DNA from 2 places in the Terrabacter sp. AAH1 genome. Region 2 is predicted to be linked to the other one. Evidence: predicted binding sites of a transcription regulator. Region 2 holds the regulator's gene; the other holds the start of a gene.

Region 1 (15,726 bases), on a different contig from region 2:
TGAGCGCCGTGAAGGACCCACCCGGGCTGTTGACGTAGAGCGACACCTCACGGTCCGCCGCCACGTCGGCGAGGTGGAGCAGCTGGGCCATGACCACGTTGGCGACGCCGTCGTCGATCTCGGTGCCCACGAAGATGATCCGCTCCTGCAGCAGCCGGCTGTAGATGTCGAAGCTGCGCTCGCCCGCCGGGGTGCGCTCCACGACGTACGGGATCGTGTAGCTCATCGCAGGCCCACCTTGCGCTCGACGCCCACCGGGCGCACGTCGGCGAGCGAGGTGACGACGTGGTCGACGATCCCGTACGCCTGCGCCTCCTCGGCGCTGAACCACCGGTCGCGCTCACTGTCGTGCGTGATCTGCTCGACCGTCTGCCCGGTGTGCTCGGCCTGCAGCTCGTTGACGCGGCGCTTGACCGCCTTGAGGTTGTTGGCCTGCACCTCGACGTCTGCGGCCGTGCCCTGGATCCCGGCCGACGGCTGGTGCATCATGATGCGCGCGTTGGGGAGGGCGAACCGCTTGCCCGGGGTGCCGGCTCCGAGCAGGAACTGGCCCATCGAGGCCGCGAATCCCACTGCGAGAGTTGACACGTCGTTGGGGATGACGCGCATCGTGTCGTAGATGGCGAGGCCCGCGGTGACCGAGCCGCCGGGGCTGTTGACGTAGAGGCTGATGTCGGCGCGCGGGTCGCGGGCCGAGAGGAGCAGCAGCTGGGCGGTGACCCGGTTGGCGACCGGGTCGTCGACCTCGGCCCCGAGGACGATGATCCGCTGGTGGAGCAGCTGCATCGACAGCTGGTCGTCCAGCAGGGTTGGCGTGAGTGTCTCGGTCATGCGAACCAGCGTTGCTCAGCGCTGCGGCATACGGAATCTCTCTCTGCCACGGGCAGATTCGCCGACAGCGTATGCCGGTCGGTGCGTGAGCGGGAGCGCCGCCCAGACGCAGACGGCGAGGGCGGCGAGGAGGTAGGCGTTGCCGACGAGGTGCTCGACAGGGCCCCAGGCGTACTCGCGGCGCCCGCCCCACGGAGGCCAGAGGATCGGCCGGGCCACGAAGACCGCGGTCCAGGACGCTGCCGCCCACCGGCTGCGTTCCCAGAGCACGAGGGCGACCGGCACCGCCCACACCCAGTGGTGCGACCACGAGATCGGCGAGACGACGAGCCCGGCGAGCGCCGCCAGGCACGTGGCGAGCAGCACGTCACCGCGTTGCCACCGGGCCCGCGCGGTGACGACGATCGCGACGCCGACGGGCAGGGCGACTGCCAGCCACAGCGGCAGGGACGGCCGCGCGTCGAGCAGCCGCGTGAGGGCGCCGTACACGGACTGGTTGTGCGTCAGCGACGGCGGCCCCACCCGGCCCGCGTCGACGAGGCCGTCGGTCCAGTAGGACACGGCCCAGCGGGGTGCCACGAGGAAGCCCGCCGCGACCGTCAGACCGAAGGTCACGAGCGCACGCCGGGCGGTCGCACGACGACCGACGAGGACGAGCAGCACGACGAAGACGAGCGGGGTGAGCTTCACCCCGGCGGCCAGCCCGAGCAGCACGCCGGACCAGCGCCGCTCGGTCCGGAGCAGGTCGACGAGCACGGCCGTCATGACGAGCACGTTGACCTGCCCGAAGGCGAGGTTCTGCCACACGGGCTCCAGAGCCACGGCGCCCCCGGCGACGGCGGCTGCGAGCCAGCCCGGTGCCGGGCGGTCCTGCGCGCGTCGCACCAGCACGACGGCCGCCGCGAGCGCCGCGGTGGACGCGCCGGTCCAGACGGCAGCCGCGAGCCAGGCCGGCAGGAACGCCAGGGGCACCATGACGACCGACGCGAACGGCGGGTAGGTGAACGACAAGCCGGTCACCGGGTCGCGCGGCGCCGTGGCGGGCGGCCCGGCGACCAGGGCCCGACCTGCCTCCTGGTAGACGCCGAGATCGGTGAGGCCGCCACGCAGGCTCGTCAGCACGGCGGCGGCGACGGCAGCGACGAGCACCACCGCTGCGACCGGCGCGGGTCCGGCCAGCAGGCGCACCCACCTCACCCGGGCCGGAGCCAGCACCTTCGCATCGTCGCAGACCACGGGCGCGGACCGGGCCGCACCGGATGACATGATCTGAGCCATGGATGCCGACGCCGTCGTCGTGGGAGCCGGTCTCGCCGGCCTCGTCGCCACCGCCGAGCTCGCCGACCGCGGCAAGCGGGTGGTGCTCGTCGACCAGGAGGGCGGGCAGTCGCTCGGCGGACAGGCCTTCTGGAGCTTCGGGGGGCTCTTCCTGGTCGACAGCCCCGAGCAGCGCCGGATGGGCATCCGCGACAGTCTCGAGCTCGCCACGCAGGACTGGATGGGCTCGGCACAGTTCGACCGCGACGAGGACTTCTGGCCCCGCAAGTGGGCGGAGGCGTACCTGCACTTCGCCGCGGGCGAGAAGCGCTCGTGGCTGCACGAGCAGGGGCACCGCCTCTTCCCCGTCGTCGGCTGGGCCGAGCGCGGCGACGGCCGGGCCGACGGGCACGGCAACTCCGTGCCGCGCTTCCACATCACGTGGGGAACCGGCCCCGGCATCGTCGAGCCGTTCGAGAAGCGCGTGCGTGCCGCCGTCGAGAAGGGCCTCGTGACCCTGGCGTTCCGGCACCGCGTCGACGACCTCGTGCTGTCGGGCGGGACGGTGACCGGCGTACGGGGACGGGTGCTGGCGCCCGACGGCGTCGAGCGCGGCCGCCCGAGCAGTCGCGAGGAGGTCGGGGACTTCGAGATCGCGGCCCAGGCCGTGGTCGTGACGAGTGGCGGCATCGGCGGCGACCACGACCTCGTGCGCCGGGCATGGCCCGAGCGGCTCGGCACGCCCCCGGCGCGCATGGTCGCCGGAGTGCCCGCCCACGTCGACGGCCGGATGCTCGGCATCACCCAGCAGGCCGGCGGCAACGTCATCAACCCCGACCGCATGTGGCACTACACCGAGGGCCTGCGCAACTGGGACCCCGTCTGGGACAACCACGGCATCCGCATCCTGCCCGGCCCGTCGTCGCTGTGGCTCGACGCGCGCGGCCGTCGTTTCCCGGCCCCCTACTTCCCCGGCTTCGACACGCTCGGCACGCTGGGGCACATCATGCGCACCGGCTACGACTACTCGTGGTTCGTGCTGACGCAGAAGATCATCGAGAAGGAGTTCGCCCTCTCCGGCTCGGAGCAGAACCCCGACCTCACCGGCAAGGACGTACGCCAGGTGCTGGGTCGCGCGCGCAGTGGCGCACCCGCGCCCGTGGAGGCGTTCATGCGCAACGGGGAGGACTTCGTCGTCGCCCGCTCGCTCGACGAGCTGGTCCGGGGGATGAACGCCCTCACCGGTGACGACCTCATCGACCTCGAGTCGCTCCGCCGTACGGTCGTGGCCCGCGACAACGAGATCGACAACGACTTCACGAAGGACGCCCAGATCACCGCCGTGCGTGGGGCCCGCCACTACCGCGGCGACCGGCTGATCCGGGTCGCGAGCCCGCACAAGCTGCTCGACCCCAAGGCGGGACCGCTCGTCGCGGTGCGGCTCAACATCCTCACGCGCAAGACCCTCGGCGGGCTCGAGACGGATCTCGCGGGACGGGTGCTGCGGCCCGGCGGCGACCCGCTCCCCGGCGTCTACGCGGCCGGCGAGGTGGCCGGCTTCGGCGGTGGCGGCATGCACGGCTACAACTCGCTCGAGGGCACCTTCCTCGGCGGCTGCCTCTTCAGCGGCCGCACCGCCGGACGCTCGGTGGCGGCGGCCCTCTGACGCTGGGGGGCGAGGGTCTTGACGACACCCGCGCGGATCGTCTACAACGGGAACAGAGCACGAAGTTGAGCGGTTATCACTCAAGAAAGGTTCACTGAGGCCGATCAGGTCGGCCCCGTTCTCCGAGGAGTAGACATGAGCACCACCACCTTCGACCCGTTCCGCTCCATCGACCGGACGTTCGACCGCCTGCTGGGCGAGGGCCTGCGCGGGGCATCCGCCTCCGGGTCGATCATGCCGATGGACCTCTACCGGTCCGGCGAGAGCTTCATCGCCCACATCGACCTGCCCGGCGTCGACCCGTCGACCATCGACATCGACGTCGAGGACCGCACGCTCACCGTCCGGGCCGAGCGCCGGTCGCCCGAGGCCGAGGGCGCCCAGTGGCTCTCGCGCGAGCGGCCCGCCGGCACCTTCGCCCGCCAGCTCTCGCTCGGCCGCGGCCTCGCCCTCGACCGCATCGAGGCGGACTACCGCGACGGCGTGCTGTCGCTGACCATCCCGGTCGCCGAGGAGGCGAAGCCGCGCCGCATCACCGTGTCGCACGCAGGCTCGTCGGCCGACGCGCACCGCGAGATCGAGGGGGCCGACACGGAGGCGACGAAGGAACACGCGTCCGCCTGACCAGGACCGGGGGGCTCGGCGGTGGACCGCCGAGCCCCTGCACCTGTCCGGGTGCGGATCAGGCCGGCGCACCGACCGGGGTGGCGAGCGCTTCACCGTCCACGACCGCGCGGCGCTCGGCCGCGCGGCGCTCGGCGGCGTTGGCCGCGAGGATGACGACGAGGCCGAGGCCGGCGAAGCCTGCCCCCACCCAGAGCGGTGACGTCCAGCCGAGCCCGGCAGCCAGGGCCAGGCCCGAGAGCCAGACGCCCAGGAAGTTGCCGAGGTTGAACGCGGCGATGTTGGCCGACGACGCCATCGTCGGAGCGCCCGCCGCGTGCGCGAGCACCCGCATCTGCAGGCCCGGCACGGTCGCGAAGCCGAAGAAGCCCATCGCCAGCAGCATCGCCGCCGATCCCAGTGGGCTGTGCGCGAGCAGGGCGAAGCCGACGAGCGAGACGCCCAGCGCCACGGTGAGCAGCACGAGGGTGCGGGCGAGCGCCCGGTCTGCCCAGCGCCCGCCGAGCAGGTTGCCGACGAAGAGCCCGACGCCGAAGAGGACGAGCAGCCACGGCACCGCCGACTCGTCGAAGCCGGTGACCCGCGTGAGCAGCGGCTCGACGTACATGAACGCCCCGAACATGCCGCCGAAGACGAGCACCGTCATGCCGAGCGAGAGCCACACCTGGCCGTTGCGAAAGGCCTCGAGCTCGGCCCGGAGGCCGACGGTCGACCGGGAGCCGGGACCAGCCTCGCCGTCGGCCTCGACGTCGCCCGAGTCGGGGACCAGCGCAGCGATGCCGGCGGCCGCGACGACCCCGACGGCGGCGATGACGGCGAAGGTCGCGCGCCAGCCCCACTGCTGGCCGACGAAGGTGCCGAGCGGCACGCCGAGCACGTTGGCGAGGGTGAGGCCGCCGAACATGATCGAGATCGCGCCCGCCTTGCGGTCGGCGGCCACGAGCGAGGCCGCCAGCACGGCGCCGATGCCGAAGAACGCCCCGTGCGCGAGGGCGGCGACGACGCGACCGCCGAGCAGGACGGCATACCCGGGGGCGAGGGCCGAGAGCGCGTTGCCGGCGACGAAGAGTCCCATGAGCACGAGCAGCGCCCGCTTGGGACGCCAGCGCCCGAGCAGCGGCGGGAGCGCCAGCGCGCCGAGGACGACGGCGAGGGCATAGCCGCTGATGAGGTAGCCGGCCGTCGGGATGCCGACCCCGAGGTCGGCCGCGACGGTGCTGAGGAGGCCGGCGATGACGAACTCCGTCAGGCCGATGCCGAAGCCCCCGAGAGCGAGGGCGATGAGACCGAGTGGCATGGGTTCCTGGTCCTTCCGAACAGGTGCGGACGCCGGGGCCGAGCCTCTCTGCCTTCGCCGGTATGCCGCGTGTGCAACTACTTGACGCTGAGCGACGCTAGTTGCACGCGCGGCATATTGCAAACGCGCGCTACGATGGGGGCATGGGAATCGCGGACACCGCCGTCGAGGTGCGCGCCTCCGGGTGGCGCACCCTCGCTGCGCTGCACGGACACATCGAGGCCGCACTCGAGCGTGAGCTCGTTCGCCGGCACGGGCTGTCGGTCGTCGAGTTCACCGTTCTCGACGCGCTGTCACGTCAGGACGGCTGGCACATGCGGATGTCCCAGCTCGCCCGGGCCGCCGCGCTCTCCTCGTCGGCCACGACCCGGCTCGTCAACCGGCTCGAGGACCGCGGCCTGCTCACCCGGGTGCTCTGCGCCGACGACCGGCGAGGCATCTACACCGAGCTCACCCCCTCCGGGCGGCGACTCCACGCCGAGGCGAGCCCCACCCACGACCAGGTGCTGGAGGAGTCACTCGGCAGCGCCGGTGAGGTGCCCGAGCTCGCTGCCCTCGTCGAGTTCCTCCACCGCTCCTGACGACTGCCGATGCGGCGGTTCAGAGCCGCCCGCGGACCGGGGTGCGTTCGACCGGGTCGCCGCCCTCGGGCATGACCATCTCGGCGCGCACGCCGAGCAGCCGCACCTCGCGCTCCGGGTCGAGCGTCGCGGCCAGCTCCACCGCCGCGGCGACGACCTCGTCGCGGTCGGACGTCGGGGCGCGCAGCTTGCGGGCCTTGGTCTGGGTGAAGAACGGCGCGTAACGGACCTTGAGGGTGACCCGGAAGACCGGCCGGCCCTCCTTCGCGGTGTCGTCGAACGCCTGCTCGGCGAGGTCGCGCACCGCGTCACGCACCTCGGCGGGCGTCGTCAGGTTGCTCTGGTAGGTGGTCTCGCGGCTGTGCCCCCGCGCGATCCAGGGCGAGTCGTCGACGACGGCCGAGCCGATGCCCCGGCCCAGCCGGGAGTACCAGACGCCCATGCGAGGCCCGAACTCGCCGACGAGCGTGGCCTCGTCGGCGTCCGCGAGCTGGCGCACCGTCTCGATGCCGTGACCTGCGAGGCGCTTCGAGACCTTGGAGCCGACTCCCCAGAGGTCGATCGTCGGCCTGTCGCCCATGACCTCGAACCAGTTGTGGCGCGTCAGCCGGAAGACACCGCGCGGCTTGCCGAAGCCCGTGGCGATCTTGGCCCGCACCTTGTTGTCGCCGATGCCGACCGAGCTGTGCAGGTCGGTCGCCTCGAGCACCGCGCCCCGGACCCGATGCGCGAAGGCTTCGGGGTCGTCGGTCTGCACCCCGAGGAACGCCTCGTCCCACCCGAGCACCTCGACGACGACGCCGAGGGACCGCAACGTCTCCATGACCCGCTCGGACGCCTCGGTGTATGCCGGCGCGTCGACCGGCAGGATGACCGCGTCGGGTGCCTTGCGTGCGGCCAGACGCAACGGCATGCCCGAGCCGACCCCGAACTCGCGGGCCTCGTAGCTCGCCGTCGACACGACGGCCCGCTCGGTCGGGTCGCCGCGCCCACCGACGATGACGGGCTTGCCGACGAGCTCGGGTCGGCGCAGCAGCTCGACCGCCGCGATGAACTGGTCGAGGTCGACGTGCAGCACCCAACGGGCGGGCCCGGCGCTCATGACGCCATTGTGCCCGCGCGGACCGACAGTGCTGGCGGTGCCGGTGGCCGGGCGGACGTCAGCCGCGCGTCGGGCGGTCGCGCTTGGCGGGCCGCCGTGGTTGGTCGGTGACCTGCCTGCCGGCCCGGAAGGTGTAGACGGCCGGCGGCTCGGGCGTGCCGGACGACTCGGTCGGGTCGGAGCGATCGACAGGCTCCGAGCGTCGAGGGGCCCCGGCGGCCTTGGGGGCGCTCGGGGCGCTGGGGGCGCTGGGGGCGCTGCGGGTCCGGGTGTCTCCGCCCGTCGGGTCGTCGTCGACGGGCGCCGGGCCGGCGGCGGCGTCCTGCTCACGCGCCGCGAGGACGACACCGTGGAAGAGCATCGCGGCGGCCAGCACCGTGAGGCCGAAGGCGCCGACGGCGAGCGGCACTCCGGTGTGGGCGCCGCCGAGCTCGGAGCGGAGCAGGTGCAGCCCGCCGGCGGCGGCACCGACGACGGCGGAACCGACGAACCAAACGATCGTGCCCCGGGTCATTGAATGCGCCACGAGGTCACTGTGGCACACGCGAGCCGGGTTGGCGCCGAGGCCTGCAGGTTCGGCTCGAGGGACGGGCGGCTGACGGGCGGCTGACGGGCGGGTCGCGTGGATTGTCAGTGTCCGGACGTCGCCGAGACACCCTTGGCCGCAACGGTCTTCGCCGCCTTGGCGGCGTTCTCGGCGTCCTGTCGCGCAAGCCTCGTGGCGGCCATCACGTCGGCCCTGGCCTGACCGGTGGGGACGGCCGTGCCACCGGACGCCCGGTCGGCCTTCTTCGAAGACCCGAGGATCGCCCGCGAGGTGGGGTCGGGTGCGAAGCCCTGCGTTGCCGGCTGGGCCTGGGCGCGCGCCTGGCGGGCCTGCGCCGCAGCCGCCTTGGCGGCCTTGGCGAGGGCAGCCTTGGCTGCCTTCTCGTTCGCCCTGGCGGCCTTGGCAGTCTTGTCGGCGGCCTTCTTCGCGGCCTTGTCGGCAGCCTTGGACGCCTTGTCCGCAGCAGCCTTGGACGCCTTGTCCGCGGCCTTGGACGCCTTGTCGGACGCCTTGTCGGACGCCTTGTCGGCAGCCTTGGCCGGGCCGTTGTCGGAGCCCTTGCCCGAGTTGTCGTCGGAGCGCTGCCCCGGAGTCCCTGGGCCCTCGGCGTTGCCGGGCCTCGGGTCGAGGGCGTCGAGCGCGAGCGTGAGTCCCGGGGCAACGGCCGATGGGACCGCCGGGGGTGCCTGCACGGGTGGAGCCGGCGGAACCGGCGGTGCCGACGGCGCCGCCGAAGCGGGCACCTCGGCCGGACGCGTCGCGGCCGGCGCCTGGACCGACCCGGCGGACTCGGGTGCCGAGGGCACGGCGGCATACGCGGTCTGGGTGCCGACGGAGAACGGGGAGCTGACGGGCACACCACCGGCGGCCTCGGGCTCGGCACGGCGCTCGTGCGCCGTGACGGACGGCAGGATGAGGGCCGCGACGGCGGCGCCGAGCAGCAGCGCCGCACCACGCTGGCCACCGACGGACGAGAGCGACACGCGCCCGCGGACGAGCGCGGCGATGGCCGCGAGGAGCGGCGAGACGCCGATGACGACGAAGCCTGCGGTGAGGCCACCCACGAGGCAGCTGAAGGCGACGAGGGCGCCGATGACGGCGAAGCCGGAGACGGTGCCCTCGGGCAGGCGGCGCGGCTCGGGGTCGGCGAGCAGGTCGACCGGCTCGGGGGCCAGCAGGCCCGGGCGGGCCGGCAGCGTGAACGAGGGCTCCTCGAGCGCGGCGAAAGCGGACATTTCGGACGTCACGGGGACAGTGTGGACGATGCGGGGCTCCGCGTCACGTCCCGGCTCGTTGTCGCCTCCTGAGGTGCCGCCGTCGCCCCCGCGCGAGGACTCGTCACGCAGGGTGCGGGTCGGCGCACCGGCGGCGGCCCAGAGCTGCCAGCCGCGGGGCGGGACCGGCCAGGAGGGGTCGGGCAGCCAGCGGTCGACGTCAGCCGTGGCCGGCCGTCCCGGTCGCATCGGGGCACCGTGCGTGGGCGTCATGGGGGTGGTCACCGAACTCGCCTCTCCTGCGTCAGCGCGGCCCCGCTCCGTCGAGCAGGGCCTCTCATAGCAGAACAGTACGGTGCAGAGTCACGTTTTGTACCGCAAATGGTAAAAGTTGGGCAAAGTCGCCCGTGTCGTCAACGCCACGGTGGGGCACGCCGTCTCGACCGACTGCGTCGACTGGGAGGTCGTCGAGGACGCCCTGACCCCGTCGGACAGCGGCTTCGACGACCTCGCGATCTGGACCGGGTCGACCGTGCACGACGGCGAGCGCTGGCGGATGTTCTACACGGCCGTCTCTCGCGCGGGACACCACATCTACGACCAGCGGATCGGCTCCGCGGTCTCCGACGACCTCGTGCACTGGACCCGGGTCTCGAGCGAGCCGGCCCTCCGCATCGACCCGCGGCACTACAAGACGCTGGCCTCGCACCCCGGCCCCACCGAAGGGCCCGACCTCGAGGGCAGCAGCGAGACGTGGCGCGACCCGCTCGTGCTGCGCGACCCCGAGGGTGACGGCTGGCACCTGCTCATCACCGCCCGAGCCCGCGACGCGGCGAAGAACGACGACGGTGTCGTCGCCCACGCCTGGAGTCCCGACCTCGACTCGTGGGAGGTGCGCGGGCCTCTCTGCGAGCCGGGCGCCGGCTTCGGGCAGCTCGAGGTCCTGCGCAGCCTCGTCATCGACGGGCGGCCCGTCCTCGTCTTCACCTGCCACCCCGAAGAGATGACCCCGGCGCGCCGTGCCGACGCCGACGGGTGCTGCACGTGGTCGGTGCCGTCGCCGGGCCTGCTCGGCCCGTGGGACCTGTCCCGGGCTCGGCCGTTCCGGGCCGACCCGACGCTCTTCGCGGCCCCGGTCGTGACCCGGCCCGACGGCAGCACCGTGATCTTCGGCTTCCACCACGACGGCCGGGACGGGTCGCTCTGGATCGGTGACCCGATGCCGGTGACGCTGGACGCCGCGGGCTACCTCGTGCCCGCCTGACCCGACCGGCCGGCCTCCACGGGATGTAGCCCTCCCACCAGCCACGCCGGGGTCTGGTCGGCGAAGTGGTCGGCCCGGGCGTCGCCGCTCGCCCCGAAGGGCACCACCCACCGGCTCGCGTCACGGTCGGCGAGGTCCCAGACGTAGCGGGCGACCGGTCCGCCGTAGCAGCGGTCGGTCACCCCGGGCGCGCTCGCCGCGGCGAGCACGCAGCCCTTGTCGCCGCCGACCGGGTCGCGCGGCACCGACGGCGCCCGGTCGCTGACGTCGAGCGCGTGCAGTGGGTCGAGCCAGTGCCGGTCACCCCACGCGGCGTCCGGGTCGTACTGTCCGGCCACGCTCTCGAGGGCCGCGCGGACCCCGTCGGCGACGTCGATGCCGCGCTCGGGGGCGAGCCGTGCCATGGAGTGCCAGCCGGCACCGATCTGCGCGACCACCCCGGTCCACGCGGCGAAGATCGGCGAGTGGCCGCTCGGCTCGAGCATCGGCGCGAGGCTCGGGTGGTCCGAGAACCACCGCACCAGGGCGGTGCGCCAACGCGCGAAGACGGCGGCCCCGTGACTGTCGGCGTCGCTGTGGCCGTCCCACGCGAGCAACACCTCGCGCACCTGCGCCGCGCGGCCGCCCACCTCGACGGCCTCGACCAGCTCGCGCATGAGGTCGGCCTGGCCGTTGCGGGAGTCGACGTGGATCGCCGCGCAGTCGTCGACGGTCAGGCCGGTGCGCGACCCGATGAGCGAGCGGATGCGCTCGGCGCGGAACGGCGTCGCGTACTCGACCCCGAGCCCTCCCCCGCTCGCCCGGTCGTTGGCGCTCACCATGACGTCCGGCACGTCGACGGCCGGACCCCGGCGGTAGCCGTGCCAGGTGTGCCTGGAATCCCAGGCAGGCAGCGGCAGCACCATGCCCGCCTCGTCGCGGTCCGGCACCCGTCCGACGACGAGGTGGCGCATGCGTCCGCTCGTGTCGGCGACGAGCGCCGAGTTCACGGGCTCGACCCAGCGCGCGAGCGCCCGCTCGACGTCGTCGACGGTGCGGGCCCGCAACAGGGGCAGCAGCGCGCCGAAGCCGAGGTCGCTCTCGACCTGGGTCGGGGTGCGCAGGCTGAAGGGTGGCGGTCCGCACGCAGCCGCGGCCTCGTCACCGTCGCCGGTGACCGCAGCGGCGCGCTCGAGCTCGGCCTCGAGCCCGGTCACGACCGGGCCGCGCGCCGTCACGACGACGGGCACGTGCAGCTCGCCCTCGCCGCGCACCCGCACCGTCTCGGTCGTGTGCTCGACCGGCTCCCAGCCGTCGAGGCCGCGCGCCACGAGCACGGGGGCGCCGTCCTCCCTCGACCCGTCGCACCGAAGCCTCTCGAGCGTGAGGTCCTGGTAGTCGGCCATCGCGTTCGTGATGCCCCAGGCGACCGACCCCGTGTGGGCGAAGTGCTGCACGCCCGGCACCCCCGGGAACGTGAAGCCGACGACGTCGAACTCGGGGCACGCGAGCCCCACCTGCTGGTAGCAGCCGGGCAGCTCGATGGTGCGGTGCGGGTCGCCCGCGACGAGGGGCAGCCCGCTCGCGGTCTGCGCGCCGCCGATGACCCACGCGTTGCTCCCCGAGCGGTCGACACCCTCGGCGTGGAGCAGCGGCAGCGCGTCCTCCCCGAGCCGGTCGGCGACGTGGGCGTTGAAGAGCTTGGCGGGGAAGGTGCCGAAGAGCAGGTGGATGCCCCAGAAGATGCCGAGCGGCGTCCACGGCGCCCACGGGCGCGGCGCGGCGGCATACGCCTCGAGCCCGAGCGCCTCGACCTCCGGTGTGCCCGTGAGCCCCTCGGCGAGGGCGGAGTCCACCCCGTCGACGTATGCCGTGAGCCACGCCCGCGTCTCGGCGTCGAGCCGCTCGAAGCAGCGTCGCACGGTGGCCTCGAGCCGCACCTGGCGGGCGAAGCGGTCCCAGGGCACCCCGTCCGCGCCGACGTACTCGGCGGTGCGCCCCTCCATGCGCCAGCGGTGGTGCTCGATCTGCCAGCCGCGGTCGAGCGCGGTGACGCGGCCCTGGAGGCGGGCGAGCTCCAGCACGTCGTCGGCGCGCAGGTGCGGGACACCGAGGGCGTCCCTGGTCAGGCCGGCCAGGGGCTCGCGCGTCACGTGGCGTCCTTGAAGCGCCCCCACCCGTGCCACCGGTCGACGTCGATGATCGCCGTGACACGGGCACGGTCGCGCACCCGGTAGGGCTGCCCCGTGTAGTGCGACGCGATGCGGTCGATGTCGCCGAGGTCGCGGTCGTCGAAGAGCTCGACGACGCGGCCCTGGAGGCTGACGTGGGTGATCCAGTTCTCGGGGTCCATGGCGCTGAGGCTCACGCGGGGGTCGGCCCGCAGCCAGTCGAGGCGCTTGCGGCCGGCGTCCATGTTGACGACGACCTTCCCGTCCTCGAAGAGGTACCAGGTGGGCACCGAGACGGGCTGGCCGTCGGGGCGCACGCAGCTGATCGTCGCGTAGTTCGGTCGGCGCAGGAACTCGGCGACCTCCGCGGGCAGAGCGGCCCCGCTCGTGGGTCGGCCGGCCGTCACCGGTCGCCCGACGTCTTGCTCTGGATCTCTCGGAAGAACGCGTCGGAGATGCGACGGAACTGGTGCAGCGTCAGGGTGATCGGGTCGCCGGCCGACAGCCCGAGGACCGTGTGCTCGGGGTCGAGCGCCAGCTCTGGGTCGGCCAGCACCGTGCCGCCGTTCTCGACGAGCGACCGGGCGAGCACGCGCACCTCGTGCAGCGCCTTCCCGGTCTGCCCCTCGGCGGCGCTCAAGCGGTGGATGAAGCAGCCCTCGAGGACGATGAGCATGTTGTTGAAGTACTCGTACTCGAGCGACTCGAGGGCGCCCTCGAGCGCGGAGACGTCGGCGTCGCCGTGGTCACGGGCCGCCTGCGCCACCTCACGGAACATCGCCACCTGCGACTCGACCCGCGAGCGGCAGGCGTCGACGTAGTCGGGCTCGTACTCCTTCGTCCCCAGCATGGGCTCAGCGTAGCGAGCGAGCGGCCACGTTCCGGCGACTAGGTTTGGGCCATGGCAGCGCGTGAACGGAACGTGCTCGGCGGTGAGCTCGAGCCGTGCGGGACCGACCCGGTGACCGGCTTCTACCGCACCGGCTACTGCACGACGGGTCCGGAGGACCGCGGCAGCCACACCATCTGCGTCGTCGTCACCCCCGAGTTCCTCGCCCACCAGCGCAGCGTGGGCAACGACCTCGTCACGCCGCGCCCCGAGTGGCGCTTCCCCGGCCTGACGCCGGGAGACACGTGGTGCGTCGTCGCCGTGCGGTGGCTGCAGGCGCACCAGGACGGCGCGGGCGCACCTGTCGTGCTCGCCGCCACGCACGAGCGGGCCCTCGAGGTCGTGCCGCTGCAGCTGCTCCAGTCGTATGCCGCCGACGTGCCCGACGACCCGAGCTCCCTTCTCTGACATGACGGCTCACGCCCTCCCCCCTCTGGAGGCCGACTGCTCACAGTGCTTCGGGCTCTGCTGCGTCGCCCTGCCCTTCGCGCGGTCGGCCGACTTCCCCGTCGACAAGGCCGGTGGCGATCCGTGCCGCAACCTGCTTGCCGACCACCGGTGCGGCATCCACGACCGGCTCCTCGAGGGCGGTTGGCGCGGCTGCGTGACCTTCGACTGCTTCGGGGCGGGCCAGCAGGTGTCGCAGGTGACCTTCGGCGGCGTCTCGTGGCGCGAGGCGCCCACGACGGCCCCGACGATGTATGCCGTCCTGCCCGTCGTGCGCCAGCTGCACGAGACGCTCGCCCACCTCCTCGAGGCCGTCGCGCTGGGGCCCGACCCCGACGCCGCCGCCGCGCTGGACGGGCTCGTCGACGAGGTGGGAGCCGCCACCGCAGCCGATGCCGACACCCTCCTGGCCATCGACCTCGTCGCCCTTCGCGGGCGCGTGGGCGACCTGCTGCGGACCGTGAGCGCGACCGTGCGGGAGAGGCATCGGCGGCGTGACGGCATACGCGGGCGGTCACGGAGGGCCCGGCGGGTCGGCCCCGGCGCCGACCTCGTGGGTGCCGACCTGCGCGGGCTCGACCTGCGGGCGACGGACCTCCGCGGCGCACTGCTCATCGCCGCCGACCTCCGGGGCGCAGACCTGCGGTGGGCAGACCTGCTCGGGGCGGACCTGCGCGACGCCGACCTGCGGGGCGCGGTCGTCGACGGCGCGCTCTTCGTCACCCGGCCGCAGCTCGCGGCCGCACGCACCTGACGGGGGGCGCACTGCGCAGTTGGCGCATTCGGTCGCGCTGCGAGCGGCGAGAGCCCACAATCGAGCCACAGTGACCATCGTGACCATCGTGACCATCCGTCCCGTCGAGCACCGGAGCCGACCGTGCGCCGAGCCAGAGCCGCAGCTGCCGCCGCACTGCCGGCCGCCCTCGTCCTGGGACTGACGGCTGCCCTGACCGCCTGCACCGCAGACAAGCCCGGCGTCGAGCTGAGCCAGGTGGCCGGATCCGGGGTCACGGGCACGCCCGTGCCGACGCAGACCGTCACGGTGACCGAGATCGACACGCGCACCGTCACCGCGACGACGACCGTCGTGCACTCGACGACCTCGACCGTGGTGGCAACGCCGACCGTCACCGTCACGGCGCTGCCGCGCCCGAGCCTCACCACGAGCACCGTCTTCAACCGCACGACAGCTCTCGCCGACTACGCCAACCTCGTCAACGACGTCCGGGTGCTGGACCGGATCCCCTTGTCGGGCAACGCGGCCGCCGTCCAGCTCGACGCGATGACCCAGCACCTGGCGCGACTCGGCGCCAACGGGCCACCGCCGGGGCTCGACGCGCCCAGCTACTACGGCAGGCTCTTCTCGCTCGGGCTCTTCGCCCGCGCGGGTGCCGACGAGGCCGCGGCCGGGTCGCCCGTCGCGACGAGCCGCTACTCGGTCGTGCGCCAGGAGACCGGCGTGCTGCTCTCGCTCGTCAACGGCGCACTGTCGACGACCTTCACGCTGCCGCCGCCCGTGCCGCGGTCGACGGCCACTCCCTGAGCGTCAGTGCTGAGCGTCAGTGCTGAGCGTCAGTGCTGAGCGTCACCGCCTGGGTGGCGGCGGTTCGGCGTGGACGTGCCGGTTCAGCCGCGAGTGCGACCGCGGCGCGGGCACGCGCGACCAGATCGCACGTTGCAGGGCGAGGGTGAGCCAGCCCGCCAGCGCCATCCCGATGATGTTGACGACGAGCTGCAGCCCGCTGCCGCGCACCTCACCCCACGCCCCGAAGGCGAGGCCGAGGGCGACGTTGCCGGCTGCCGGAATCGTCGTGACCGAGATGAAGACGCCGCTGAGCCCGGTGACCCGGGCCGACG
Region 2 (15,726 bases):
CACGGTGCCCTCGGCGTCGGCGACGACGAGCGGCTCCTGGATGGCGCCGAGGATGGCGCGCAGCCAGGCGGCGTCGCGCGAGCGCGAGCGCGACCGGACGAGGTTGGCGGAGAGCCGGGCGCGCAGCTCGGTCGGGTCGAACGGCTTGACGACGTAGTCGTCGGCACCCATCGTCAGCCCGATCGTGCTCGCCTCGACGCCGGCGCGCGCCGACAGGAGCACGACGGGCAGGTCTCGCAGGGTGGGGTCCTCGCGGATCTCGCGCACGAGGGTCAGGCCGTCCATCCGCGGCATCATGACGTCGGCGAGCACGATGTCGGGGCGGGCGGCCCGCATCCGGGCCAGAGCCTCCACGCCGTCACGCGACGTGACGACGTCGTAGTCGTCACGCAGGTGCCGGGTGACGTGCCAGCGCATGTCCGGGTTGTCCTCGACGACGAGCAGGGTCGGACGTCCCGTGACGGCACGCGCGGGGGTGTCCGCGTCGCCCTCGTCGGGGCCGGCCCAGGCCGCCGCCTCGCTGATGAACGACTCCGCCGGCCGCGGCGTGATCGACGGCCGGCTGGCCGACTGCGTCGGCGGCTGTCCCCACGGCAACCGGACGGTGAACGTGCTCCCCCGTCCCTCGCCCGTGTCGAGGGAGATGCTGCCGCCGAGCAGCCCGACGAGCTGCCGGACGATCGACAGCCCGATGCCGGCCCCCTCGCGCGAGCGGCGCTCGTCGCTGCCGGCGAGCTGCCGGAACCGGTCGAAGACGTGGTCGCGGTCCTTCTCGGGGATACCGATGCCGGTGTCGCTGACCGACACCACGTAGCCGGCCTCGTCACCGCTCAGGGAGAGCCCGATCCGGCCCTGGGGCGTGAACTTCAACGCGTTGGACAGCAGGTTGAGCACGATGCGCTCGTACATGTCGACGTCGACGTACGCCTGCCGTGGGAGGTCGCCGCGCTCGACGACGAAGTCGAGCCCCATCCGTTCGATGGCCGGGCGGAAGTTGGCGGCGACGCCGTCGGTCACCGCCGCGACGTCGACGGCGACGGGGTGCGGCTCGACCGCACCGGCCTCGACGCGGGTGAGGTCGAGGATGCGGTCGACGAGCCCGGTGAGGCGCTCTGAGTTGCGCGCGATCATCTCGAACCGACGGCGCGTGTCGGCGTCGAGGGCGTCGGCGGCCAGGGCGTCCTGCACCGGCCCGGCGATGAGCGCGAGCGGCGTGCGCAGCTCGTGGCTGACGTTGGCGAAGAAGTCGGACTTCGCGACGTCGAGCTCGGCGAGGGCCTCCTCGCGCGCGCGGTCGTCGGCGCGTCGACGCACGCCGCTCAGGGCCGTCGCGGCGTGCGAGGCGCACAGCTCGGCGTACGCCTGCAGCTGGGCGTCCCAGGGCCTGCGTGGGTTGGCCCCGAACCGCAGGAGAGCCGTGGGTTCGGAGAGTCCGGGCTCGAGCACGGGGACGACGTGCACGCCGGGCTCGGCGTCACCCGTGAGCGCGGCGGAGCCGCTGCCGTCGACCCAGACGAGGTCGACGTCCAGGTGGTCTGCGGTCTGCCTGCGGAGCACCTCGAGGGTGCGCTCGCGCACCTGCTCGCGACCCTCGGGCGCCGTCGCGACGATGAGCGCCTGGAACAGCTCGAGCGCGGCACCGGCGCGGCGCACCGCCAGCACCTTGTCGGTCGTCTCGACGGCCACGTTGAGGATGCCGGCGACGTGGCCGTCGGCGTCGTGGATGGCGCCGTAGGACCACGTGAAGTAGGCCTCCTCGAGGAAGCCGAACCGGTCGACGACGAGCAGCTCGTCCTCGACCCAGGTCGCGGGCCCACCCCCGAGCACCCCGTCGAACATGGGGCCGATGACGTCCCAGACCTCGGGCCAGACCTGCCGCACCGGGCGGCCGAGGGCCTCCGGGTGCTTGCTGCGGCCGAGCAGGGTGCGGTAGCCGTCGTTGTAGACCATGGTCAGCTCGGGCCCCCAGCACACGAGCATGGGGAAGCCCGACGACAGGCAGATGTCGACGATGGAGCGCAGGTTGTCGGGCCAGGCCTCGACCGGCCCCAGCGGCGTCGCGGACCAGTCGTGGCGGGCGAAGAGCTCCTGCATCTCGACCGAGCGGCGTACGGGCGCGCCGAGATCGGACCCCGGGACTCGGTTCACGGAGTCACCGTCGGGGTATGAGGGGGTCACACGACCTCCGGAAAGTGGAACACGCAACGGCCTCCGGCGGCATACAGCGGGACAGACACCCCGTCTGCTCGAGGCTGGCACAGTGTTGCACACGGCACCGACGAGGGGGCCGGCTCGGGCGCCGGCGTCCGCTGGTCGCTAGCGCTCCGGGCGCCAGACCACCAGCGCCTGCGAGGCGGGCGTGCGCGGCGGGCGCTGCCCGGGCCGGACGGCCACGACCTCCCCGCGCGGACCGACGGCGAAGACCCGTGCGCCCGAGGCCCCGGCCGCGAGGGCCGCGCGGGCCGTGCTCAGCTCTTCGGTCAGCTCCTGGACACGCGACTGCAGCGCGTTCACGTGGTTCTCGAGGTCGAGGATGCGCTGGATCCCGGCGAGCGAGACGCCTTCCTGCGAGAGGCGCTGGACCTCGCGGAGCAGCGCGACGTCGCGCGAGCTGTAGCGACGGCCGCCGCCGCGCGTGCGGGACGGCGAGACGAGGCCGAGCCGGTCGTACTGCCGCAGGGTCTGCGCGTGCATGCCGGCCAGCTCGGCCGCGACGGAGATGACGAAGACGGGCGCGTCGTCGTCGTGGCCGCCGGGTCGGGCGCTCCTGCGAGCCATTCCAGCCACCTCCTCCTCCTCGTCGTTCGTGTGGTTCGTCGCGTATGCCGTCAGGCGCGGGCGCGCTCGAAGAGCTCGGCCCGCGGGTCGTGGCCACTCTCGGCCGCGGCCATCTTCTCGACGGCCTCGCGGGCCTCGTCGGTGAGCCGCTGCGGCACGACGACCTGCACCTTGGCGAGCAGATCACCCGTGTGGTCGCCGCGCTTCACGCCGCGCCCCTTGAGGCGCAGCACCCGGCCGCTCGGCGTACCGGCCGCTACCTTGACCTTGACCTGGCCACCGTCGAGGGTCGGCACCGCGACGGTCGCGCCCAGCGCGGCCTCGGCGAAGGTGACGGGGAGGTCGATGGTCAGGTTGTCACCGTCACGCCCGAAGACGGGGTGCTTGTCGACGGACACCGTGAGGATCAGGTCGCCGGCCGGAGCGCCAGGATCACCCTGACGCCCCTTGCCGCGCAGGCGGATCCGCTGGCCGTCCTTGACGCCCGCCGGGATGCGGGCGTTGATGCGGCCGAGGTCGGGCGAGCTGAGCGAGACGGTCGAGCCCTCGACGGCGTCGCGGAAGCCGATGCGGGTGCTGGCCTGCACGTCGGCGCCGGGGCGGGGCCCCGCGGGGGCTCCGTAGCCGCCGTAGCCGGCGCCGGGTCCGGCCGCACCGCCACCGAACATCTGGCCGAGGATGTCCTCGAGGTTCGGCTGGCCACCGGCACCGCCGGTGCTGAAACGCACGCGCTGCCCACCGCCACCGGCACCGCCGAACGCGGAGAAGATGTCCTCGAAGCCGGCGCCGCCGCCACCGGGGCCACCCGCGGTGAAGCGGGCGCCGCCGTGCGACATGGCGCGGATGGCGTCGTACTCGCGGCGCTGCTCGGGGTCGGAGAGGACGGCATACGCCTCGCCGATCTCCTTGAAGCGCTCCTCCGCCTTGGCGTCGCCGACGTTGTGGTCGGGGTGCATGGTGCGGGCGAGCTTGCGGTACGTCTTCTTGATCGTCGCCGCATCGGCATCCTGGGGCACGCCGAGGATGCCGTAGAAGTCCTTCTCGAACCAGTCCTGGCTAGCCAAGGCGCACCTCCTTCGTCACGGTGGGACTCACGCTGCTCCCATCATCGGGTATGCCGCCGGGCTGCGCGTGCAGCCCGGCGGCGGACGTCTCAGGCGGGGTCGGCAACCGACACCCGCGCGGCACGGACGAGCCGGTCACCGATGCGGTATCCCGGCTGCAGCACCTGGACGACGGTCGTGCCGGTGGCACCCTCGGGCAGCTCGGCCTCGACGTGCATGAGGGCTTCGTGCACGTTGGGATCGAACTCCTGACCGGCCTCGCCGAGGCGCTCGACGCCGTAGCGGCCCAGCGTCGCCTCGAGCTTTTCGGCGATCGCGGCGAACGGCCCCGCGGCGAGGTCGCCGGCCTGCCGGGCCATGTGGATGTCGTCGAGCACCGGCAGCAGCGACTCGACGACGCTGCCGACCGCGGAGTGGCGGATCACCTCACGGTCGCGGTCGACGCGCTTCTTGTAGTTGACGTACTCGGCCTGCAGTCGCTGCAGGTCCGCGAGCAACGTCGCGGCCATGGTGTCCTCCTCGGCGAGGGCGACGCCCTCCGACTCCTCGGACTCCTGCGCCGCGGCCGACCCCTTGGGGGCGTGGTCGTACTCGTCCTCGCCGCCGGGCTCGGACGAGGCGCCGGAGCCGCCCTCGTAGTACGTGTGGTGGCGCTTGCCGTCAGCCGGCGCCTCGTCGGCGGCCGGCCCCGGGGCGCCGGCAGCGTCACCGCTGCCGGCACCCTGTGCACCCGTGGCGGTCACGTCGGGCTGCTCGCCCGTCGGGCCGTTGCCGGTGGGGTCGGTCGACTCGGTCACTTGGCTTCCTTGGCCTCGTCGTCGTCGACGACCTCGGCGTCGACCACGTCGTCGTCGGCACCGGCCGACGCGCCCGCCGACGCACCAGCGTGCGAACCGTCCTGGGCGTCAGCGGAGCCCGCGGCGCCGGCGCCCGCCTGCTCGGACGCGTAGACCGCCTGGCCCATGGCCTGCGACTTGGTGTTGAGGTCCTCGACCTTCGCCTTGATGTCGTCGGCGCTGGCCTCGGAGCCCTCGGCGATGGCGGCCTTGAGGTCGGCGAGCGACTCCTCGACCGGGGTCTTCACGTCGGCGGGGATCTTGTCGCCGGACTCCTTGAGGAAGTTCTCGGTCGAGAAGACGAGCTGCTCGGCCTGGTTCTTGACCTCGGCCTCCTCGCGGCGCTTCTTGTCCTCGTCGGCGTGCGCCTCGGCGTCCTTGACCATGCGGTCGATCTCGTCCTTCGACAGGGCCGAGCCGCCGGTGATCGTCATCTTCTGCTCCTTGCCGGTGCCCTGGTCCTTGGCACTGACGTTGACGATGCCGTTGGCGTCGATGTCGAAGGTGACCTCGATCTTCGGCACGCCGCGCGGGGCCGGCGCGATGCCGGTCAGCTCGAAGGTGCCGAGCGACTTGTTGTGCTGGGCGATCTCGCGCTCACCCTGAAAGACCTGGATGAGGACCGACGGCTGGTTGTCGTCGGCGGTGCTGAAGATCTCCGAGCGCTTCGTCGGGATCGCGGTGTTGCGCTCGATGAGCTTGGTGAAGAGGCCACCCTTGGTCTCGATGCCGAGCGAGAGCGGCGTGACGTCGATGAGCAGGACGTCCTTGCGCTCACCCTTGAGGACACCGGCCTGCAGGCTCGCGCCCATCGCGACGACCTCGTCGGGGTTGACGCCCTTGTTGGGCTCCTTGCCGCCGGTCAGCTCCTTGACGAGGTTCGAGACGGCCGGCATGCGGGTCGAGCCGCCGACGAGCACGACGTGGTCGATGTCGGAGACCTTGATGCCGGCGTCCTCGATGACCTTGTGGAACGGGGCCTTCGTGCGGTCGAGGAGCGACTTGGTCATCTGCTCGAACTGCGCGCGCGACAGGGTCTCGTCGAGGTGGATCGGACCCTCGGGCGTCATCGAGATGTACTGCGCCGAGATGTTGGTGCTCGTCGCGGTGGAGAGCTCCTTCTTGGCGCGCTCGGCCTCGTCGCGCAGGCGCTGCATGGCGATCTTGTCCTTGGACAGGTCCTGGCCGGTCTTGTTCTTCACCTGCGTGATGAGGTGCTGGACGACGACGTCGTCCCAGTCGTCGCCACCGAGGTGGTTGTCGCCGTTCGTGGCGCGCACCTGGATCGTGGCGAAGCCGTCCTCGGCGTCCTTGCCGACCTCGAGGAGGGACACGTCGAACGTGCCGCCACCGAGGTCGAAGACGAGGATGAGCTCGTCCTCCTTGCCCTTGTCGAGGCCGTAGGCGAGCGCCGCGGCGGTGGGCTCGTTGACGATGCGCAGCACGTTGAGGCCCGCGATCTCACCGGCCTCCTTGGTGGCCTGGCGCTCGGCGTCGTCGAAGTACGCGGGGACGGTGATGACGGCGTCGGTCACGGTCTCGCCGAGGTAGGACTCGGCGTCGCGCTTCAGCTTCTGCAGGATGCGGGCGCTGATCTCCTGCGCCGTGTACGTCTTGCCGTCGATCTCGGGCGACTTCCAGTCGGTGCCCATGTGGCGCTTGACGGAGCGGATCGTCCGGTCGACGTTGGTGACGGCCTGGCGCTTGGCGACCTCGCCGACGAGCACCTCGCCGTTCTTGGAGAACGCGACGACGGACGGCGTCGTGCGCCCGCCCTCGGCGTTCGCGATGATGCTCGGCTCGCCGCCCTCGAGGACGGAGACGGCCGAGTTGGTGGTACCGAGGTCGATGCCGACGGCACGTGCCATGGGTGACTCCTTGATGGTCTGGATGGGTCCGGTGTCTGCCGGTCCCGGGGTAGCTGTCCGGAAACTGGCCCTCGCTCAATGTGCTCCGCCCGACCCGTGGTTGTCAAAGCCGGACTCGCAAATCTTGCGTTCACTCGACTCAACTCTTGGTTCGCGGGCTTTGTTCCTCGACCTGCGGACTTTCTGCCGAGGGACTCCGGAGCGGCGTCAGACGACCCTGCGGAGCTCGAAGGCCTGGCGCAGCTGCGTCACGTCGGCGGCCGGGGCGTGCTCTCGCGCCAGGACGTACGTCTCGTCGACCAGAGCGACCAGCGCGCGGACGGCATCGTGCGGGCCGGCGACGAGCAGCTGCCGGATGCGGGCGGCGAGACGGTCCGGCCGATGCGGCAGCAGCGACTCCTCCCAGTCGAGCCACTTGTGGAACGGGTGCGGCATCCACACCCGGTTCAGGCCGAACAGCGCGTCGAGCACGCCCTGCACGCCGTCGAGCAGGTCGCGGTGCAGCAGCAGCACGTCGTCGCGGGCCGCGAGCATCTCCAGCCGTTCGCGGCTGCGCAGGTCGAGGCCCTGCTCCACCATCGCCACCGCGAGCGCCTCGGGATAGTCGGCGCACCGCGCCCGCCACACCTCGATGACGCCCTGCCCGTGCAGCGGTATGCCGTCACGCAGGGCGGTCACGCGCACCTGCAGCTCCGCCTCGGTGTCGCCCGCGAGCGCCCGGTCGAGATAGGTGTCGATCGTGGAGGTGACGAAGCCGCTGACGTCGATCCTGACGCCGTCGACGAGCAGGCCGTCGGCCCACTCGTGCTCGTCCTCCTCGGCGTAGACCCGCTCGAAACCGGCTCCCTCGACGGCCGCCTCGCGGTCGGCCGAGGACGGCGGAGCCGTCCAGTAGACGTCGAGCTCGATGTCGGACGCCGCGTCGGCGAGGCCACGGGCCACCGACCCGCCGACGAGCGCTGCGGCGACACGGTCGTTGCCGGCATACGCCCGGACCGCCAGTCGTGCGATGTCGACCCGGCGAGCCACATCGTCGACCTGCTGGCCCGCCGTCATGACGAGACGGCCGCCGGGATGCGCACGCTGGAGACGGTCGTGAGCACGGGGTGCGCGTCGTCGCCGTCGCGCACCTCGCCGCCGCGCCAGACGATCGAGAGGTCGCGCCCCTGGACGGTCAGCTCGGCGAGGCAGTTGTCGAACCACGGGCCGTCGGTGACGCGCCACGGGTAGGCGGGGTCGGGCACGTGCTTCGAGTGGCCGGCGACGAACCGCATCGGCCGCACCAGGCCGCGCGCGAAGAGCGACATCATGACGCGCACGCCTCGCGGCATCGGGTTGCGGATCGGTGAGCAGACCGCCTGCACGATGCGCGAGCGGGCGCCGTGGCGCGACCTCGCGTCGACGACCTCGGCCACATAGGAGTTGTGGACGTCGCCCGACAAGAAGACGACGGTGGCCGGCGGCTTCCCCCGCTCCCCGCGCGCCACCTGCATCACCGACTCGAAGACCTCGACGAAGCCGTCGTTGAAGGCCGCCCAGTGCTCGAGATCGATCGACTGGCGGGCCTTCTCGGCGCCCTGGGCGATGAGGCGGCCGTGCGTGCCCATGGCGAGCACCTCGTCGATCGCCTCGAAGTCGTGCAGGCCCGGCGGCAGCATGAAGGGCAGCGACGTGCCGATGAGCAGGTGCTCGACGTCGCCGGTGAGCTGCTCGTCGAGCCACCGCATCTCGTCGGGGTCGAGCATCGACCGGTGGTGCGGCTCGAGCACGCGCGCGGCGCGGGAGTCGACGACGACGAGGCGGCTGTCGCCGAGGTCACGGCGGAAGCTCCACCGGTAGACCTCCGGGTGCCGGTCGGAGCGACGGGCGAGGTCGAAGACGGCGTCGGTGAGGTCGAGCTCGGAGCTGCCGTCGACCCAGCTCGCTTCTGCCGCAAGCACCTTCGCGTAGATCTCGTCGTCGGCGAGCTGAGCCGGCGACAGGTTGCCGATGTGCTGGTAGACCCAGTACGACGAGAGACCGCCCATGAGCCGCTCGTGCCACCAGGCCGTCCGGTTGATCTCCTGGTGCCACGTCCACGACGTGTTCCAGTCGTCACGGATGTCGTGGTCGTCGAAGATCATGCAGCTCGGCACCGTGGACAGCAGCCAGCGGTTGGCGTCGTCGTTCCAGGCGAGCCAGTAGAGGTGGGCGTACTCCTCGTAGTCCTTGATCTCCTCGCCCGGGGGCGCCTCGATGTCGCGGCGGCGGGCGATGAACTCGCGCATCGCCTCGGACGTCTCGTCGGCGTAGACCTGGTCGCCGAGGAAGGCCACGAGGTCGGGCCACTCCTCCTCGCCCCGGGACAGGGCGAGGGCGAGCGTGCGCAGCGCGTCGACGCCGTTGGTGCGGTGCCCCTCCCGGTCGTGCGGCACCGTGGTGCGGCACGACCCGAAGAGCAGGCGGGTCGGCCGCGACCGGTCGATCGTGCTGATGCGGGACCGCGGGAAGGGGCTGTCGGCCTCGGGCCAGGCGAGCACGCCGTCGACCGTCACGGTGTAGTCCCAGCTGCCGCCCGGCTCCAGGCCGTCGACGACGACGAGCGCGTAGTGGTGCCCCTTGACCGAGAAGGTCGGGGCGCTCCACGAGCGGCCGTCGGCCTCCACGGCCACGCGCGCGGGCCCCGGAGTCTCGACCCACACCGTCGCCTCGGTCTCGCCGACGTAGCGCAGCATGGGTCCGAGGACGAGCAGGCTGGTCGGGTCGGGTCGCGAGGGCTCGTCGGTCATGCCCCAGACTTACTCCACCGCGGCGTCACTCGGGGACGAAAGCGCTGTGAGAACTCTGTGGCTCAGCGCGCGCCGCCCAGGTGCGCCTCGAGGAAGGCGAGCGTGCGCTGCCACGCGTCGGCGGCCACCTCCGCGTTGTACCTCGACGGCGAGTCGTCGTTGAAGAAGGCGTGACCGACCCCGTGGTAGACGCGTGCCGTGAAGTCCACGCCGGCGTCCGCCATGCGACCCTCGAGCTCGGGAACGCCGTCGGTGATCCCGTGGTCCTCCTCGCCGTAGAAGGCGAGGACGGGGCAGGCGATCGTCGCGGGGTCGGCGTGGTCGGGGAACGTGCCGTAGAAGGGGACCGCCGCCCGCAGCCGGGCGTCCGCGGCCGCGAGGGCGAACGCGTACGTGCCCCCGAAGCAGAAGCCCACCACGGCGACCCGACCCTCGACCCCCGGCTCCTCCACCAGCGAGTCGACGACCGCCGTCAGGGCCGGGACGGCCCACGCCGCGAACTCCGGCTGGCGCGCCGGTGTCGTCGCCGCCCGCAGGTCGGGCTGGGCCGCGAGCCGCTGCTCCTCGGTGCCTCGCGACACGAGGTCGAAGAGGCGGGAGCCGACGTCGGGCGTGAGTCCGACGTGACGCAGCAGGTCGGGCGCCACCGCGACGTAGCCCTGCGCCGCGAAACGGTCGGTGACGTCCCTGACGTGGTCGGTCAGGCCCCAGATCTCCTGGATGACGACGACGGCCCCGCGGGCCTGGCCCGGCGGGTCGGCGCGGTAGGCGGTGAGGTCGTGCTCGGGGAAGTCGGTCATCGTGCCCATGGGACAGTCCTACTCCCTGCTCCGCGAAGGCGGGCCCGGCCGGCGGCAGCGAGAATCGGGACGTGACCGACGATGCGCACCCCGAAGCCGCCCTCGACGCGGCCCTCGACAGGTGGCTCGCGGCGTGGCTCGGTGCGGTCGAGCGACGCACGACGCCCTCCGGCGCCGAGATCGCCTTTGCCGCCGAGGCGGTCGCCAAGGTGCACCATCGCCGGACCCGCGCCGCCGAGCTCGCCCAGCGCCTCCGTGCGGTCGCCGAGCCCGGGCCGGCCCCGTGCTGGGTGCAGCCCGTCGAGGCGATTCCCCGCACCACTCCCGACGACCGGCTCGTCACGCTGTGGCCGCGGGTCGAGGTGCTCACCGAGGACGCGCCGGAGCACCCGTGGGCCGACGCGGGGCGGCTGCTCGCCCGCCTGCACCGGACGCCCGTCGAGTCCCCGGTGCTCAGCGCTCTCCCACCACAGGGCGGCCCGGCCCGTGTGAGCCGCGCCCTCGACCGGGCGCGTCGGCTGGACCACCCTGCTCGCTCGATGCTCGCCGGCCTCGGCAGGCGGCTCGTGGGCGAGCTGACCGGCTCGTCGTCGGCCCCGCAGCACGTCGTGCACGGCGACTGGCACCTCGGCCAGCTCGCGGTGGGCACGGACCTACTGCGCCTGCTCGACGTCGACGACCTCGGTCTGGGCGACCCGGCGTGGGATCTCGCCCGACCTGCCGGCTTCTGGGCCGCCGGGGCGCTCGACGACGCGTCGTGGGAGACGTTCCTCGACGCGTACCGCGACGCCGGTGGACCCGCGGTCGCGAGGGCCGGCGACCCGTGGCGCGTCCTCGACCTGCCGGCTCGCTGCGCCGTGTTCGTCGCGGCCGTGCGCACGGCGACCGTCCAGCCGGCTCACAGCGAAGACCCAGCCCACTCCCTGTTGGAAGCGTGCGCCCGGATGTGAGGATGGCCCCATGAGCCAGCAACCGCCGCCCTTCCCCCACCAGGACCAGACCGGCGCCGCCTACCAGCCGCAGGGCTTCGTCTGCCCCAAGTGCCGGGGCACCATGCGCACCTACGACCGCAACGGCGTGCACGTCGAGCAGTGCGACCAGTGCCGGGGCCTCTTCCTCGACTTCGGCGAGTTCGAGCACCTCAGCCAGCTCGAGAGCCGGTTCGCGGCGCAGCCGCCGCCCCAGCAGTACGGCGGCCCGGCCTGGGGCAACCGGGGCGGCAAGCACTACCGCAAGAAGGGCATGGCGGGACTCTTCTTCTCCAGCTGACGCGGAGGGTGTGAGGATGGCGCCGTGCCCGACCAGCCCGCTGCCGTCGCCGAGCCTGTCACGAGGGCGATCGCCCACGTCACGAGGCTCGCGACCGGGCCGGCGCTGAGCCCCGACCTGCGGGTCACCCTCAACTTCCACCCGGACCGGCTCGTCGAGGACTCGTCCGTGCTCGCGGCGATGGCGCGCGACGGCGTCTACCGCTCCCAGTTCGAGACCGGCACGAGCAACGGCGGGCTCACGGCCCACCCGGGCGGTGACCGCTGGACGTGGGAGAGCCGCATCTTCGGCGGCGCCTACGACGACGCGGACGGCTCGCTGCGACCGAAGTACGGGGCGCTCGACCGGCACCGCTCCCCCGTCGGCGCGGCGCCGCGATTCGGCTCCGCGCACGTGCGCCTCGCGCCGCACACCCTCGCGGTCACGACCTTCTGCTTCCCCGACAGCGTGTTCCGTCCCGAGCACTTCGGGGTGGCGGCTGCGTACGCGTTGAGCGAGCTCGCCGACGACCGCCCGGCACTCTTCCCGGGCGAGAGCGAGCCCGACCCGCTCGACGACTACGTGGAGGCCCATGTGCACGGGGTCGTCGACCTCGCGTCCGACGTCGAGGCTCTCGTGCTCGACCCGTCGTTCCGGGGCACCGAGGTCGAGGACGACGCGCAGGCGTGGGACCGTCTCGGCGTCCCCGTCGAGTGGCACGACGGGTGGGTGCTGCCCGTCGAGGAGCTGCGCGCGCACCCCGACTACCGCGGGCCCGAGTTCGTCGAGCTGGGCGAGGCCGTCGCGGTCGACGGGGTGCTGACGCCCCGCATCGTCGGCGACGCGGTGCGCACCGGCCGGCACGACCCGCAGCACCTCAAGCGGGTCTGGCACCTCGTCGCGAGGTTCGGACGGTCGTCACGACCGTCGTGACCGAGGGTGTGCGCGGCGTCGACGAGAACCCGAAACGGCACGGCGGGTCGACCGGCGCCAGCGCCCCGAGCGGCGAGCCCTCGAGACTGCCCGCCATCCCCACCACCCGGTGCAGGTCGGTCGCGCCGTAGAACTCCCGCCGTCCCTCGAGGGCCGTGCCGCGCGTGCGCACGCCGCGCAGGGCGACGCGTGCCACCGGGTCGACCACCGTGGCCCACGCGGGACTCGCGGCGACGCGGAAGGGCACAGCACGCAGCAGCCGGCCCAACGGCATACGCCCGCCGACCGTCAGGTCGAGCGTCAGCGACGGGGAGCGCACCTGCCACTGCCCTGCGACCCGCGTCACCTCGAAAGGCTCCAGGCGCACCTCGTCGAACGCGTACGTCGACTCGATGAACGCGGCGACGTCGGCCGTCGGCGCGAGCAGCAGACGGTGGCCGTCGGCCCGCTCGACCATCGCGTCGCCGAAGGAACCGAGGGGCGTGCGGTCCCACGACCCGACGACGACGCGCACGCCGGAGGTCGAGCCGATGCCGGCGATGCGGCCGTGGAAACGGTGGACGCTCACTCGACCCGGTTCACCGTCTCGTCGACGCCCTCGACGATCTTCGAGTAGTCGTCGGTCGGCGAGCCGCCGAGCACCGACCCCCACGCCGGCACGAGCTCGGCGCCGTAGCGGTGGCCGTAGCCGTCGGGTGGGTCGTGCCCGACGGCCATGTCGGTGGTCAGCTGCCAGAACGTGACGAAGGGGATCCACGTGACGTCGGGGTTGACGTCGCGCCCCCGCGGCTCGCGCAGCCAGTCGGGCTCGGCGCCGAGCAGGGCCGGGTTCCACCAGACGACGGGGTCGGACGGGTGCTGCGCGTAGACGAAGCGGGGGAAGTCCCACGTGCCGTAGTCGCGGCCGTAGTAGTCGTGGGTCAGCTGGTCGCCGCTCGCGGCGAACCGGATGTGGCGGCCGTCGTCGACGACCGGCACGATCTCGGGCGAGCCCTCGTTGCGTCGCGCCGTGAGCGACTCGGCGATGGCGGTGAAGCTCGGGGTGCCCACCCAGACGCCGCCCTGCGCCCGGGCCATCATGTCGTCGGCATCGGCGAACGCGGCCTGGCCGCCGTAGGCACCCAGCGACTCACCGCCGACGACGAGCTGCGGGCGCTCGTCCTCGGGCAGCGCCCGCCACACGGCATACACCTTGTCGAAGAGCGCCTTGCCCGCCTCGCGGGGGGTGCCGCGGTCGGTCATGATCGACATCGCGCTCGGCAGGTAGGAGTACTGCATCGCGGCGATGGCGCTGTCGCCGTCGGCGAGGTACTCGACCGACTGCGCCGACCAGTCGTCGACCCAGCCCGTGCCCGTCGTCGTGAACACGGCCAGCACCCGGCGCTGGAAGGCGTTGGTCCGCTTCAGCTCGGCCACGACCGCGTCGGCCACGTCGGCCACGGTGCGGTCGCTCGTGCGGCCCGCGTAGACGCGGATCGGGTCGATGGCGCCGCGCCCGGTCGCCCGCGAGATCTCCGACGCCGTCGGCGCGCTCGTGACGAACATCTGGCCCTGGTAGCCGAGCGTGTCGTAGCGCTCGAACGAGCCGACGCTGCCCGACAGCAGCGGCGAGGTCGGCGCCGACCGGCCGCTCGGCGAGCTCGAGTTCACCTGGGCGGCGACGCCGGCGAACGCCTGCATGCCCCGGTGGAACAGCACGCTGTCGGTCACCCAGGCCGTGGTGAGCGCGACGACGACGACGGCGATGACGCTGGCCAGCGCCCGGGGCAGCACCTGGCCCGCCGCCTCGGCCAGGTGGTGCGTCGCGCTGCGCAGGCCCCGCGCGATGGCGAGGAACACCACGGAGATGACGGTGGCGAGCGCGAGGGCGAGAGCCCAGTCGACGGGGTCGAGCGGGGCCAGCCGCACGACGGCCGCGGTGCGGGCCTGTGCGCGCACGTTGGCGACGGTGAGGCCGAGCACGGCCACCCCGCCGAAGACCGGGGCCGCGACGAGCAGCCAGTGCCGGGCCTCGCCACTGACCATGACGCGCAGGTCGATGAGCCGCGCGACCGTGCGCACCACCCATGCCACGCAGACCCCGAGGGCGTAGCCGGCGACCGCGCAGAGACCGCTGATGAGGCCCTGGTAGTACCACGTGCGCGGCAGCAGGCTCGGCGACATGGACGTGAGGAAGTACGCCGCACCGAAGAACAGACCGGTGCGCGACAGGTGCCACCACGGGCGCCCGGCGCGCGCCGGTGCGCGCGGACCGGACCCCAGGGACATGCCTCAACAGTAGGTGGGGGCGGGTGCCGCGCGCCTCCGGTTTGCCCCCTACGGGAACACCCCGGCCGTGCCGGGCAGGATGGGGACATGCGCCACCCCGACGAACGGACCACGACGTTCACCCGCGACGGCCTCACCTTCGACGTCACCGACACGGGTCCGCTCGGGGGCGAGGTCGTGGTGCTGCTGCACGGCTTCCCGACCGACCGGTCGAGCTGGGACCGCGTCGCCCGACGCCTGCACGAGGTGGGCCTGCGCACCCTCGCCCCCGACCAGCGGGGCTACTCGCCCGGGGCCAGCCCGAGCGGGCTCGACGCGTACCGCCTCGACGAGCTCGTGGCCGACGTGCTGGCCCTCGTCGACGCGTCGGGGCGCGAGCGGGTGCACCTCGTCGGGCACGACTGGGGCGGCGCACTCGCGTGGCTGGTCGCGGCGAACCACCCGCATCGCATCGCCTCCCTCACCGTCCTGTCGACGCCCCACCCGGCCGCGATGGGCCGCGCCTGGCGCCGCGGCCTCGAGCAGAAGCGCATGTCCTGGTACATGGCCGCGTTCCAGGTGCCGTGGGCGCCGGAGCGGGCCCTCGCCGCGAGCTTCCACTCCGTGCTGACGCGCACCGGGCTGCCCGCCGAGGACCGCACGAGGTATGCCGCCCGGCTGGCCCGTCCCGACGCGCTCGCCGGGCCGATCAACTGGTACCGCGCCGCCCGCCGCTCGCACGTGCGGGCGCACCGCGTGGAGGTGCCGACGACCTACGTCTGGGGCAGCCGCGACCCGTTCCTGGGGCGCACCGCCGCCGAGCTGACCCGCGAGCACGTGACGGGCGACTACGAGTTCGTCGAGCTCGACGCCGGGCACTGGCTGCCCGAGACCCACGACGACCGGGTGGCATCGGCCATCGTGCGCCGCATCACGCGCGATGCAGGGAACACCGACGCGCGCCGGTAGGTTTCACGTCCGTGAAGATCGACATCTGGTCCGACATCGTGTGCCCGTTCTGCTACCTCGGCAAGCGGCGCCTCGAGGCCGCCGTCGCGCAGTTCGAGCACGCCGACGAGCTGGAGATCCAGTGGCACAGCTTCGAGCTGGACCGCGGGGCCGAGGCGGTGTCGGACGTGCCGCTCGTCGACCTCGTCGCCGCCAAGTACGGCACGAGCCGCGAG

Evidence for each region. The regulator HspR, encoded in region 2, represses chaperone genes until heat shock. The targets are predictions, from matches to a motif close to AAGTTGAGTCNNNNNGACTCAACTT.
Region 1: a site for HspR is predicted at 3,817-3,841, ahead of ACXR8F_RS13685 (Hsp20/alpha crystallin family protein). Genes of this name have one in related genera too.

What each region holds. Positions count from the first base shown of each region.
Region 1 is NZ_JBTJJV010000008.1:93,622-109,347, forward strand. Features, by position in the region: gene ACXR8F_RS13665 (ClpP family protease) at 1-226, opposite strand, end outside; gene ACXR8F_RS13670 (ATP-dependent Clp protease proteolytic subunit) at 223-831, opposite strand; gene ACXR8F_RS13675 (glycosyltransferase 87 family protein) at 847-2,097, opposite strand; gene ACXR8F_RS13680 (FAD-binding dehydrogenase) at 2,108-3,754, shown strand; gene ACXR8F_RS13685 (Hsp20/alpha crystallin family protein) at 3,890-4,378, shown strand; gene ACXR8F_RS13690 (MFS transporter) at 4,437-5,675, opposite strand; gene ACXR8F_RS13695 (MarR family winged helix-turn-helix transcriptional regulator) at 5,819-6,256, shown strand; gene ACXR8F_RS13700 (DNA polymerase IV) at 6,276-7,358, opposite strand; gene ACXR8F_RS13705 (hypothetical protein) at 7,417-7,884, opposite strand; gene ACXR8F_RS13710 (hypothetical protein) at 7,989-9,404, opposite strand; gene ACXR8F_RS13715 (glycosyl hydrolase) at 9,511-10,383, shown strand; gene ACXR8F_RS13720 (penicillin acylase family protein) at 10,365-12,515, opposite strand; gene ACXR8F_RS13725 (TIGR03618 family F420-dependent PPOX class oxidoreductase) at 12,512-12,940, opposite strand; gene ACXR8F_RS13730 (hypothetical protein) at 12,937-13,383, opposite strand; gene ACXR8F_RS13735 (DUF2237 family protein) at 13,435-13,830, shown strand; gene ACXR8F_RS13740 (pentapeptide repeat-containing protein) at 13,832-14,623, shown strand; gene ACXR8F_RS13745 (hypothetical protein) at 14,747-15,412, shown strand; gene ACXR8F_RS13750 (DUF389 domain-containing protein) at 15,455-15,726, opposite strand, start outside.
Region 2 is NZ_JBTJJV010000015.1:47,200-62,925, forward strand. Features, by position in the region: gene ACXR8F_RS18400 (ATP-binding protein) at 1-2,148, opposite strand, end outside; gene ACXR8F_RS18405 (heat shock protein transcriptional repressor HspR) at 2,317-2,778, opposite strand; gene ACXR8F_RS18410 (DnaJ C-terminal domain-containing protein) at 2,829-3,842, opposite strand; gene ACXR8F_RS18415 (nucleotide exchange factor GrpE) at 3,932-4,639, opposite strand; gene dnaK (molecular chaperone DnaK) at 4,636-6,546, opposite strand; gene ACXR8F_RS18425 (hypothetical protein) at 6,754-7,602, opposite strand; gene ACXR8F_RS18430 (alkaline phosphatase D family protein) at 7,599-9,314, opposite strand; gene ACXR8F_RS18435 (dienelactone hydrolase family protein) at 9,377-10,123, opposite strand; gene ACXR8F_RS18440 (phosphotransferase) at 10,186-11,064, shown strand; gene ACXR8F_RS18445 (TFIIB-type zinc ribbon-containing protein) at 11,075-11,383, shown strand; gene ACXR8F_RS18450 (DUF3626 domain-containing protein) at 11,408-12,295, shown strand; gene ACXR8F_RS18455 (hypothetical protein) at 12,240-12,863, opposite strand; gene ACXR8F_RS18460 (alpha/beta hydrolase) at 12,860-14,563, opposite strand; gene ACXR8F_RS18465 (alpha/beta fold hydrolase) at 14,651-15,511, shown strand; gene ACXR8F_RS18470 (DsbA family oxidoreductase) at 15,523-15,726, shown strand, end outside.